Regions from separate parts of the Geobacillus sp. TFV-3 genome, predicted to be linked through region 1. Evidence: predicted binding sites of a transcription regulator. Region 1 holds the regulator's gene; each other region holds the start of a gene.

Region 1 (4,207 bases):
CAGGCGGCTGGAAGAGCCTGTCCAAGCCGTGAGGCTGATCCGCAGGCAAATCCGCGGGTCGCTAAGGCCAAGCGGTGACGGCGACGGAGCATTCCGGAAGTCCCTGATTCCACACTGCCAAGAAAAGCCTCTAGCGAGGGAAGAGGTGCCCGTACCGCAAACCGACACAGGTAGGCGAGGAGAGAATCCTAAGGCGCGCGGGAGAACTCTCGTTAAGGAACTCGGCAAAATGACCCCGTAACTTCGGGAGAAGGGGTGCTCTTTCGGGTGAAGAGCCTGGAAGAGCCGCAGTGAAAAGGCCCAAGCGACTGTTTATCAAAAACACAGGTCTCTGCGAAGCCGAAAGGCGACGTATAGGGGCTGACACCTGCCCGGTGCTGGAAGGTTAAGGGGAGCGCTTAGCGGAAGCGAAGGTGCGAACCGAAGCCCCAGTAAACGGCGGCCGTAACTATAACGGTCCTAAGGTAGCGAAATTCCTTGTCGGGTAAGTTCCGACCCGCACGAAAGGTGTAACGACTTGGGCGCTGTCTCAACGAGAGACCCGGTGAAATTATACTACCTGTGAAGATGCAGGTTACCCGCGACAGGACGGAAAGACCCCGTGGAGCTTTACTGCAGCCTGATATGGAATTTTGGTATCGCTTGTACAGGATAGGTGGGAGCCTGGGAAGCCGGAGCGCCAGCTTCGGTGAAGGCGGCGGTGGGATACCACCCTGGCGGTATTGAAATTCTAACCCGCACCCCTTAGCGGGGTGGGAGACAGTGTCAGGCGGGCAGTTTGACTGGGGCGGTCGCCTCCCAAAAGGTAACGGAGGCGCCCAAAGGTTCCCTCAGAATGGTTGGAAATCATTCGGAGAGTGCAAAGGCACAAGGGAGCTTGACTGCGAGACGGACAGGTCGAGCAGGGACGAAAGTCGGGCTTAGTGATCCGGTGGTTCCGCATGGAAGGGCCATCGCTCAACGGATAAAAGCTACCCCGGGGATAACAGGCTGATCTCCCCCAAGAGTCCACATCGACGGGGAGGTTTGGCACCTCGATGTCGGCTCATCGCATCCTGGGGCTGTAGTCGGTCCCAAGGGTTGGGCTGTTCGCCCATTAAAGCGGTACGCGAGCTGGGTTCAGAACGTCGTGAGACAGTTCGGTCCCTATCCGTCGCGGGCGGAGGAAATTTGAGAGGAGCTGTCCTTAGTACGAGAGGACCGGGATGGACGCACCGCTGGTGTACCAGTTGTCCCGCCAGGGGCACCGCTGGGTAGCTATGTGCGGACGGGATAAGCGCTGAAAGCATCTAAGCGTGAAGCCCCCCTCAAGATGAGATTTCCCACCGCGTGAAGCGGGTAAGATCCCTCGAAGATGACGAGGTCGATAGGTCCGAGGTGGAAGCGTGGCGACACGTGGAGCTGACGGATACTAATCGATCGAGGGCTTGACCTAACGAGAAAAGTGGAAGCGCCGCGGTCAGCTCTCGATGCCAAATGTTCTTCACCCGCAGGGGTGCTTGCACCCCGAGGGGGAAGGTTATTTGGCAGAAGAGAGCTAGGCGCTGGAACTGGACAACAAGAAAAGCGGCGGCGAGCCGGAGCTGGACAACGAAAAGCGCAGGCTTGCGGCTTCTTCCGACGGTTATCTAGTTTTGAAGGAATGAACATCCTGTTGACAAATCCAACAGGATGGATATAATAAGGATTGTCCATAAGTTGATGATCATTGCCTAGTGGCTATGGCGGAGGGGAAACACCCGTTCCCATCCCGAACACGGAAGTTAAGCCCTCCAGCGCCGATGGTAGTTGGGGCCAGCGCCCCTGCAAGAGTAGGTCGCTGCTAGGCAAAATGGAAAGCACGTCTTTTCTTTCTTGGGGAGAAAAGGCGTGCTTTTTCATTTATTCGGCTGCTTGACGTTTTATTGTCCCAAAAAAACGGATATTCTATAGCTAGTCTTCCTTCTTCGGTCACTCTTGAAATTTTCCGTAATACATTGTATAGTAAGAGTAAGGTCAAATATAGTCAAAGTCAACAAAGAGGCAATGGGGTGTCCTTGTCAGCGGACGGCCCATCGCCAGGTAGCTTGGTTGTAAGGAAGGTGGTAGGTAGAGTGCCGAACATTTCCGACATTATTGAGCAATATTTAAAGCAAGTGCTCAATATGAGCGACCAAGATATTGTTGAAATTAAACGAAGCGAAATCGCTAATAAATTCCAATGTGTTCCGTCGCAGGTCAACTATGTCATCAATACGAGGTTTACCCTTGAAAGAGGGTACATCGTCGAAAGCAAGCGCGGTGGCGGCGGGTATATCCGCATTATGAAAGTGAAAACAAAGAGTGAAGCACAGCTTATTGACCAGCTGCTCGAGCTGGTCGGCCACCGCATCAGCCAATCGAATGCGGAAGATGTGGTAAAACGTCTCGTTGAAGAAAAGGTAATTTCGGAGCGGGAAGCGAAAATTATGTTAAGCGCTATGGATCGTTCTGTTTTATATATCGATTTGCCCGAGCGGGACGAACTGCGGGCCCGCATGTTAAAAGCGATGCTGACGTCGCTGAAATACAAATAGGGGGAGGGGGAGGCATTGATTTGCCAAGAATGCAAGCAGCGGCCGGCCACGATGCACTTTACGAAAATTGTAAACGGAGAGAAAACGGAGTTCCATCTTTGCGAGCAATGCGCCAGAGAGCATGGCCATATGTTTACGTTCTACGGCAATGATGATTTTTCACTCAACAACTTGTTGGCGGGGCTTCTCAACTTTCAGGCGCCGATGAAAGAGATGACGGCGAACGCGTTTCCGAACCCGGATGTACTTCAATGTGAGACGTGCCAAATGACATACCATCAATTCACACAAATCGGACGGTTCGGCTGCGCTAACTGCTACCGGACGTTTGCCCGCTACTTGCCGCCGATTTTGAAACGGCTCCATAGCGGCAATACGGCTCATTCAGGAAAAATTCCGAAGCGAAAAGGCGGCGTTCTCCATTTGCGCAAGCAACTTGCTGTGTTGAAACAAAAGCTTCAGGAGCTCGTCGCTCGTGAGGAATTCGAGCGGGCGGCCGAGGTGCGCGACCAAATCCGCTCGTTGGAGGATGAACTGCGTCGACGCGGAGAGGAGGATATGTAAGCGGTATGTCGTTCGAGAAGTTTTTCAATACGGCGGTCAGCGCGTGGATGAGCCAAGAGGGGCCGGATTCGGACATCGTCTTAAGCAGCCGCATCCGACTGGCGCGCAATATCGTTGACTTTCGTTTTCCAACGCTGTTTAGCAGTGAAGAAGCGATGCAAATCGTCGCGTTGTTTGAACGGACGTTCGCCCATCGTTCTTACGGAGGGGCAGGCCGCTTCGAGTTGTTGAAAATGTCGGAGCTTCAGCCGATTGAAAAACGGGTATTGGTAGAAAAACACTTAATTAGTCCGCATCTAGCTGAGGATTCGCCGTTTGGCGCTTGTCTGCTTTCGGAAAATGAAGAAATCAGCATCATGATCAACGAGGAGGATCATATTCGCATCCAATGCCTATTCCCGGGGTTGCAGCTTGCTGAGGCGCTCGAGGCGGCGAGCGAATTGGACGATTGGATTGAAGGGCATGTCAACTATGCCTTTGACGAGCGACTAGGCTATTTAACGAGCTGTCCGACCAATGTCGGGACGGGATTGCGTGCTTCGGTGATGATGCATCTCCCAGCGCTTGTCATGACTCAGCAAATCAACCGCATCATTCCTGCCATCAATCAGTTGGGGCTCGTTGTCCGCGGAACATACGGTGAAGGGAGCGAAGCGTTGGGCAATATCTTCCAAATTTCCAACCAGATCACGCTTGGGAAATCAGAGGAAGACATTGTCGCTGATTTGCATACGATCGTCCAGCAACTGATTGCCCAAGAAAGAGCAGCTCGTCAGGCATTAGTGAAAACTTTAGGCATACAATTAGAAGACAAGGTGTTCCGTTCATACGGTATATTGGCCAACTGCCGCGTCATTGAATCGAAAGAAGCGGCGCAATGTCTGTCTGATGTTCGTTTAGGGATTGATTTAGGATATATCAAAAACATCTCGCGCAACATTTTAAATGAGCTGATGATTTTGACGCAGCCGGGATTTTTGCAGCAATATGCCGGCGGGGCGCTTCGCCCGGAAGAACGAGACGTCCGCCGTGCGGCGCTGATCCGGGAGCGTTTAAAGATGGAGGATCGAAGAAAGATGGAGGGTGAT
Region 2 (4,207 bases), 2.5 Mb from region 1:
CGACCGCTTCGTCTTGACCGATGACCCGTCTATGCAGCAATTCATGAAGGCGAAGCAGCTTTTCCCTCTCTCCCTCGACGAGGCGGGTGAGCGGAATGCCCGTCCAGCGCGACACGATTTCGGCAATCTCTTCTTCCGTCACTTCCTCGCGCAGCAATTTCCCTTCACTTTGCTCACTGATTTCTTCCTCGAGCTGTCTAAGTTGCTTTTCCAACTGCGGAATGCGGCCATGGCGAAGCTCCGCCGCCTTGTTTAAATCATACTCGTTTTCCGCCTCTTCCAGTTCGCGTTTTGCCCGCTCGAGCGCCTCGCGCAAACGACGGACGCGGTCAAGCGCTTCTTTTTCTTTTTGCCATTGCGCTTTCATGGCGTTCGCCTTTTCACGCAAATCGGCAAGTTCTTTTTGCAATGCCGCAAGCCGCTCGCGGCTCGCTTCATCCGTTTCTTTGCTTAAGGCCGCCTCTTCAATTTCAAGCTGCATGACACGGCGCATCACTTCGTCCAGCTCCGACGGCATCGATTCCATTTCCGTCCGAATCGTCGCGCACGCTTCATCGACCAAATCGATCGCTTTGTCAGGCAAAAAGCGGTCAGAGATGTAACGGTCGGACAAAACGGCGGCCGCGACGAGCGCGCGATCGTGGATTTTCACTCCATGGTGCACTTCATACCGCTCTTTCAATCCGCGCAAAATCGAAATCGTGTCCTCAACGCTCGGCTCTTGGACAAGCACTTGTTGGAAGCGGCGCTCGAGCGCCGGGTCTTTTTCGATGTATTGCCGGTACTCATCAAGCGTCGTCGCCCCGATGCAGCGCAGCTCGCCGCGGGCAAGCATCGGCTTGAGCATATTGCCGGCGTCAATCGCCCCTTCCGCTCTGCCAGCGCCGACGATCGTATGCAGCTCGTCAATAAACAAAATGATGCGGCCGTCGCTTTTTTTGATTTCGTTCAATACCGCTTTCAGCCGTTCTTCAAATTCACCGCGAAACTTCGCTCCGGCGACGAGCGCGCTCATATCAAGAGCGAAAATCGTTTTGTCTTTCAGCCCTTCCGGGACGTCTTTGCGCACGATGCGTTGAGCGAGCCCTTCGACAATAGCGGTCTTCCCGACGCCCGGCTCGCCGATCAACACCGGGTTGTTTTTCGTCTTCCGCGACAAAATGCGGATGACGCGGCGAATTTCACTGTCGCGGCCGATGACTGGGTCGATTTTTCCAGCTTTCGCTTCCGCGACAAGGTCGCGCCCGTATTTTGCCAACGCTTCATAGGTTGCTTCCGGATGCGGACTCGTCACGCGTTGATTCCCCCTTACGTTTCTCACTGCCGCTAATAGTGCTTCCTTCGTCAGTCCAAACGACGCCAGCTGCCGAGCGACCGGCTCGGCGCCATGAGGCAACGCGAGCAGCACATGTTCGACCGATATGTACTCGTCTTGCATTCGCTTCGCTTCGTTTTCCGCCTCCTCAAGCAACCGCGCCAAGGCGGGCGCAACATACAGCTGCCCGTCCACCCCATGCACTTCAGGCTTTTGGCGAAGCTGGCTGCGAAGCCAGTCAGCGGCCTTTTCCTTGTCGGCGCCGGAAAGCTCCACGAGCCGCGGCGCCAAGCCGCCTTCTTGTTCGAGCAACGCAATCAGGAGATGCTCGACATCAAGCTGTTGATGATGTCGTTCTTTGGCGAGCGATTGCGCCGCCATGAGCGCCTCTTGCAGTTTTTCCGTCAAACGGCTTGCATCCATGCCGTCCCCTCCATTTGACCTTCTTTGACCATAAATCATTATAGCGCATCGCGAAGTGCATGGCAAATGAAAAGCCACTCCATACTTGGAATGGCTTTTGTTGTGCTTCACGGTTTGCGCAAATACGTCCAATGCCGGTTATGGTTCGACGTTTCGGGGAACGTATCGCCAGCTTTCAGTTTCAGCTTTTTCGGATGTTTTACGTTGTCGCCCGTTTCGCCGATTTCAATGTACACACCGTTGTTCGGCGCTTTATCTCCTGGTTTGAAATGGCGTGGTTGGCCCATTTGTTTCATCCCCCTTGCTTCGATTGCATTTGTTAGCATTCCCGGTTCCGCCGCTGTTCATAAGAAGGGAAATGATGGGGGCCGCCGCACACGAAGACTCAAGCCTTTCATAATAAAAACGTTTTTTCCTCATGGAAATCCTTTTCCTTGCGAAGAGCGAAAAAGGAACTCCCGAAACGGGAATTCCTTTTTCCTATAGGATCGACACTAAAATCGCTTTTTGCGCATGAAGCCGGTTGCCGGCTTGTTCAAAGACGAAGGAGTTCGGGCCGTCCATGACGCCGGCCGTCACCTCTTCGCCGCGATGGGCCGGCAGGCAATGCAAAAAGAGGTAATCCGGCTTCGCTGCTTTGACGAGCTGTTCATTCACTTGGTACGGCTGGAATACTTGAAGCCGCTCGGCGCTTTCGCTTTCCTGGCCCATGCTCGTCCATACGTCTGTATAAATCGCATCGGCTCCCGCCGCTGCCTCAAGCGGGTCGTGCGTCACGACAATTGTTGCTCCGGTTTTCTCGCCGATCCGGCGCGCTGACTCGACGTATTCCGCCTTCGGCTCATAGCCCGGCGGACAGGCAATGGAAATATCCATTCCCACTTTGGCTGCGGCCGCAAGCAAGGCGTTGGCGACGTTGTTGCCGTCGCCGACATAGGCGAGTTTGACGCCTTGGAACGTTTTTTTCACTTCATAAATCGTCAGCAAATCCGCCAACGCTTGACACGGATGATCATCGTCCGTCAACCCGTTGATGACCGGAACGGACGCATATTCGGCCAGTTCTTCCACTTTTTGATGAGCAAACGTCCGGATCATAATGACATCGACGTATTGCGACAAGACGCGCGCCGTATCCGCCATCGTTTCGCCGCGGCCAAGCTGCAAATCGTTGCCGTTTAAATACATCGCCTGGCCGCCGAGCTGGATCATGCCGACTTCAAACGACACGCGCGTGCGCGTTGACGGCTTTTCAAAAATCATCGCCATCGTTTTGCCGGAAAGCGGCGCATACGGCACGCCGGCTTTTTGTTTCGCTTTTAAATCGGCTGCTAGCGCCAACAAGTCCATAATTTCGTCTGTTGAAAAATCGAGCAGCGTTAAAAAATCTTTCCCTTTTAATGACAACACTGCATTCATGCGATCACCGCCTGTTCTGCTTGTTTTTTCTTTTCCAACCAGCCGTGGATCGGCTGCACATCAAGATGATCAATATCGAGCGCCTGCAAGAAAAGCTTCACCGTCTCGCATTCCGTAAAGACGAGCAATTGTCGGGACAACGCAGCCATTCGTTTGTTTGCCTCGTCTTCCTCTTTGCCCAAGTTGATCACCGCGAGCGCTGCGTCGCGCTTCACCCACTCGGCAAACGGGAGATCAGACACGATTACAAGTTGTTTCGCTTCGATTTCCGCTGCCAGTGCCTCATCGATGCCGCCGATCACATACACTTCATTGGCGTTTGCTTTCTTTCGCAAGTAGGCATAAAACGCTTTGTACGCCGCTTCTTCCTTCGTCGCGGCGATGCTGATGCCTTCGCCGGTCGATTTCATCTCCGGCCCGACCATCGGGTCAATCCCCGGCAACTTATGGGTTGAAAAGACGGGATACTTTAACACGGCGTACGGCATGACCGCCAATCCGCGCGCTTTTTCGTCAACGATGTCGACGAGTGATTTCCCAAGCAATAACTTTGTCGCAATTTGCGCCAGCGGCACGCCGGTCGTTTTGCTGACGATCGGCACCGTCCGGCTCGCGCGCGGGTTCACTTCAAGGACGTATACATTGCCGTCCGCAATGACGTATTGAATGTTCATGATTCCTTTAAAGCCAAGTTTTTTCGCAATCCGGCCCGCATAGTCGATGATTTTCGCTTTTTCTTCGTCTGTGAGCGTCTGCGCCGGCAGCCATGCATAGCTGTCGCCGGAGTGGACGCCGGCTTTTTCGACATGTTCGATAATCGTCGGCAGGAAAATGTCCGTCCCATCCGTGGCGATGTCGGCCTCCGCCTCTTTCCCTTCCAAATACGCATCGATCAAAATCGGATATGCCAACTCGCCTTGCTCAATCAAAGCGGCGAGCTGCGCCTCGCTATGGACGATAAACATGCCGCGGCCGCCGATGACATACGACGGGCGAAGCAGCACCGGGCAGCCGATCTCGGCCGTTTTGGCGGCGAGCTCCTCGGCGTTG
Region 3 (4,207 bases), 2.4 Mb from region 1:
TGCCATGACGAACGCGCTCAAAGCAGCCGTGCATGCGATGCAAGGAAGCGGCCGCCACGTCGAAAAAACGAAAGACTCTCTTTGGAAAACAGGGGAAACGTTCACATCGTTTCAAGGCATGTTCGCCCAACTGAACGACTTGCTTCAGCAAAACGAATCATACGTCAACGCCATCACCGCCGACGGCGAGCAGCTCGGCGGACTGATGGAAGACGTACGCACCGTCGCCGCTGATTTTTCAAACATGGTGCAAGAAACAGCGGCTGGGCTTGAGCAACAAGCGCTCGCCCTTCACCAATTAGCACGGGAAGCCGACACATTGGCTGCGGCAGCGCGCGACTTAGAAAAAATGATCGCCCGCTTCCACTCATAACGAAACAAAGCCCTTTCGTCCCCCCTTCACCAAAGAAACGTCAGGGAACGAAAGGGCCGATTTATCGGTGCGGCAGCCGTCGGCGCCAAAGCAGCCACAATAATAGAAGACTCATGTAGCCAAACAGTGGATAGAGAAATGATAACAACTCCCCATAACGAAACGGGCTGACCGCCGCAAACAACAACACGAGCAGCACGCCCAACCATTTTCCGCCGATCGACACCCAAACGCGCACTTGACGGGCAAGCCCAAACAGGCCGCCGATGACCGAGGTAAAAATTTCTCCGTAAATGACTACAACATACAACCAATACAGCATGGCAAAAAACGTACGAACCACTTCGGCCATCGGAATGTCGTAATCATCCTTTTGTGGAAATGATAGCAACACGATATGGTTTAGAAGCAGCAACCCTGTCAATATCACTCCACCCAACATCGCCCCGCGCTTCACCGCTTGCTCACTGGTCGCCTCGCGGGCAACAGGCACAAGCACCGCTTGAGCCATCGCCAAGTTAAACGCGGCATAGGAAAACGGGGACAACACCGCCTTAAGCGAATAATCCGATGCCACCATATCCGGTCGGCATAAGTCGCCAACCATCGCCATTTTGATCAATACGGTGGCGCTAAATATCATCATCATCGGCACGACTAACACGTTGACGCCAAACAGCCCTTTGCGGTCAAACAACATGACAAAAAGCGCCAAACTGAGCGTCAGCGCAATCCCCGCCTGCCGCGGCCATCCAATCTGCTCTTCAAACACCGCGCCCGCCCCGGCAATCATCACCGCCGTCACCCCCGCGATCATCACCGTCATCACGAGCGTCACAAACGGACTCAACATTCTTCCGAACAAATAGCGATTCAATTCATCATATGACGCAGCTCCAAGGCGGCGCGCCATCACCATCAGGCGCGCGCCGCCCCATGTGAACAAAACGCCGCTGACCAATACGCCGACCGTTCCAGCCGTTCCGTAGCGGGTAAAAAATTCAATAATTTCCCTGCCAGTCGCAAATCCCGCCCCAATCACCGTGCCGACGTAAACAGCGGCGATTTGCCATGCTTCCGACCATTCCGCTTTCTTCTTCACTGACTGCCCTCTCCTTCTCCTTGTCCGCTGCTTCACTTTCATATATATGTCCGCAGCGGACAGGAAAGACGAATAGGCAAAAAAAAGGATGCCTTCCTCAGCATCCTTCGTTACTGAACCGTCACCTGTTTGACTTGATGTTCGTGCAATTGATCTGTTTCCACATGCACTTTCACCGAATACGTTCCTTTGTTGGCAAACGTGGCCACAGCCTCGTATTCGCCGTTTCCTTTTTCATCCGCATCCACAAATTCATGCTTGTTGTCCGCCTGCCAAATCTCAAAGCGAACGGCGGCGTTCGTAAACGGCTTCCCATCTTTGGTGAGATGAACGGTCAATGCCGCCGGTTTTCCGGCTTCGAACGAACGGGACGACAGCGAAATGGCGATGGCGCCATGATGGCGTTCTTCAGCACGGCCTTGGGAATGTTCGCGCGCACCGTCAGCCGTCGCCGCCTGTTCCGGGTTGCCGGCGATAATATCTTTTTTCGGCATGTTATGCATGTCGCGCGCCGTCACATGGGCGACGACCGAATAGGTTCCCGCTTGGGTAAACGTTTTTTCCACCGAGTAACGGCCATCGCCGTCATGCTTTGCTTCAAGCATTTCCCGCTCGTCGCTCCCATGCTTCCATACTTCAAACTTCACTTCGCTCGCATCCTCGACTTTTTCGCCGCCATACGTCACGACACAGGCGAGCTTGGTCGGTTTGTTCAAATCGATATGATCCGGCACATCGATTTTCACTTCAAGCACAGCCGGCGTCTCCGCTTGCTTGTTGTTGTTTGTGCATGCGGCTATGATCATTCCAAAAAGCACAAGGGCAAATGCGAAACCAACATATCTTCTCATCTTCACCTTTCTCCTTTTTCCTTCAAAATTCATGATAAACGTCGTTCAGTCGCCCATTGTCCGAGACGAGCCTTTTCCGCCTCTTTTTCTGTTTTTCACTTTATCATAGTTTTTTTGCACCTACATTAGTATTCACCATTTTTTCAAAAACATTTCATCGTTATCACAATTTTTTTGTACAAAACACTTGAAAGTCAAAAAAGGTCAAAGTATAATAAAGTCAGAAAGTCAAAGAAAGTCAAAGTCAAAAAAAAAGGGGGGGGGTATGCCTCATGCGTTGCCAAGCATGCCAACAACGTGAAGCAACGGTGTTTGTCAACTTGCAATGGAACGGTGAAAAACAACAACTTCACCTGTGCCATGAATGCTATGAAAAACAAAAACAACAATTGTCGATTCCGATGATGAACTTCGGCTTTTCGCCGTTTTCGTTTGATGACTTCTTTACTAGCCCGTTCACAGCCGCCAACGCGGGGATGAGCTCGCCGGAAACGATGGCGAAACGCCCGCAAAGCCATAGCGGCGGATTTTTGGATCAGTTTGGCCGCAACTTGACGCAAATGGCCAAAGCGGGCTTGATCGATCCGGTCATCGGCCGTGACAAAGAAATTGAGCGCGTTATCGAAATTTTAAACCGCCGCAACAAAAACAACCCGGTCTTAATCGGGGAACCGGGCGTCGGAAAAACGGCGATCGTCGAAGGGCTCGCGCTGAAAATCGCCGAAGGGAACGTGCCGGAAAAACTGTTAAACAAAGAAGTGTACTTGCTTGATGTCGCTTCGCTTGTCGCCAACACCGGCATCCGCGGCCAGTTTGAAGAGCGGATGAAACGGCTCATCGCGGAACTGCAAGAGCGGAAAAACGTCATCTTGTTCATTGACGAAATCCATCTGCTCGTCGGCGCTGGCGCCGCTGAAGGCTCGATGGACGCCGGGAACATTTTGAAACCGGCGCTTGCCCGCGGGGAGCTGCAAGTCGTCGGGGCGACAACATTGAAAGAGTACCGGCAAATTGAAAAAGACGCGGCTCTTGAGCGCCGCTTCCAACCGGTCATCGTCCACGAGCCGACCGTGGAAGAAGCGATCGCCATCTTGAAAGGCATCCAGCCGAAATACGAACAATTCCATCATGTCCGCTACACGGATGAAGCGATCGAAGCGTGCGTGAAACTCGCGCACCGCTACATCCAAGACCGCTTCCTCCCGGACAAAGCGATCGACTTGCTTGACGAGGCCGGCTCGAAAGCGAACTTGCGCCTCGGCCCAACTGACGAAAAACAATTGCAAGAGCGGCTGATGCAAATCGCGAAAGAAAAAGAGCAAGCAGCGAAAGAGGAAAACTACGAGCTGGCGGCGAAACTGCGCGATGAAGAGCTGAAGCTTGAGAAACAACTCGAGCAAGGCGTCACCCAAGAACGCCCTGTCGTCGACGTCGCCGACATCGAGCAAATCATTGCTGAAAAAACTGGCATCCCGGTCGGCAAACTGCAAGCGGATGAAAAAGAAAAAATGAAACATCTCGAAGAAAACTTGGCGAAAAAAGTGATCGGCCAAGCGGAAGCGGTGAAAAAAGTCGCCAAGGCGATCCGCCGCAGCCGCGCCGGCTTGAAAGCGAAACACCGCCCGATCGGTTCGTTCCTGTTCGTCGGCCCGACCGGCGTCGGGAAAACGGAGCTCGCCAAAACGCTCGCTGAGGAGCTGTTTGGCACAAAAGACGCCATGATTCGCCTCGATATGAGCGAATACATGGAGAAACATTCGGTCTCGAAGCTGATCGGTTCACCGCCAGGCTATGTCGGCTTTGAAGAAGCCGGCCAGCTGACGGAAAAAGTGCGCCGCAATCCGTACAGCATCATCTTGCTTGACGAGATTGAAAAAGCGC

The links. Region 1 encodes CtsR, which represses protease genes until heat stress. Its sites were predicted from a motif close to ATGGTCAATAAAGGTCAAACA; they were not measured.
Region 2: the regulator CtsR is predicted to act here: its motif matches at 1,750-1,770, upstream of clpB (ATP-dependent chaperone ClpB).
Region 3: the regulator CtsR is predicted to act here: its motif matches at 2,517-2,537, upstream of BJQ97_RS12450 (ATP-dependent Clp protease ATP-binding subunit).

What each region holds. Positions count from the first base shown of each region.
Region 1 covers NZ_MPSP01000001.1:90,604-94,810, forward strand. The annotation lists rRNA gene BJQ97_RS00485 (23S ribosomal RNA) at 1-1,435, shown strand, start outside; rRNA gene rrf (5S ribosomal RNA) at 1,712-1,828, shown strand; gene ctsR (transcriptional regulator CtsR) at 2,094-2,555, shown strand; gene mcsA (protein-arginine kinase activator protein McsA) at 2,571-3,119, shown strand; gene mcsB (protein-arginine kinase McsB) at 3,125-4,207, shown strand, end outside.
Region 2 covers NZ_MPSP01000001.1:2,606,466-2,610,672, forward strand. The annotation lists gene clpB (ATP-dependent chaperone ClpB) at 1-1,738, opposite strand, end outside; gene BJQ97_RS13145 (YjzC family protein) at 1,846-2,025, opposite strand; gene argF (ornithine carbamoyltransferase) at 2,219-3,157, opposite strand; gene BJQ97_RS13155 (carbamoyl-phosphate synthase (glutamine-hydrolyzing) large subunit) at 3,154-4,207, opposite strand, start outside.
Region 3 covers NZ_MPSP01000001.1:2,469,755-2,473,961, forward strand. The annotation lists gene BJQ97_RS12435 (methyl-accepting chemotaxis protein) at 1-373, shown strand, start outside; gene BJQ97_RS12440 (YkvI family membrane protein) at 435-1,475, opposite strand; gene BJQ97_RS12445 (FixH family protein) at 1,586-2,326, opposite strand; gene BJQ97_RS12450 (ATP-dependent Clp protease ATP-binding subunit) at 2,599-4,207, shown strand, end outside.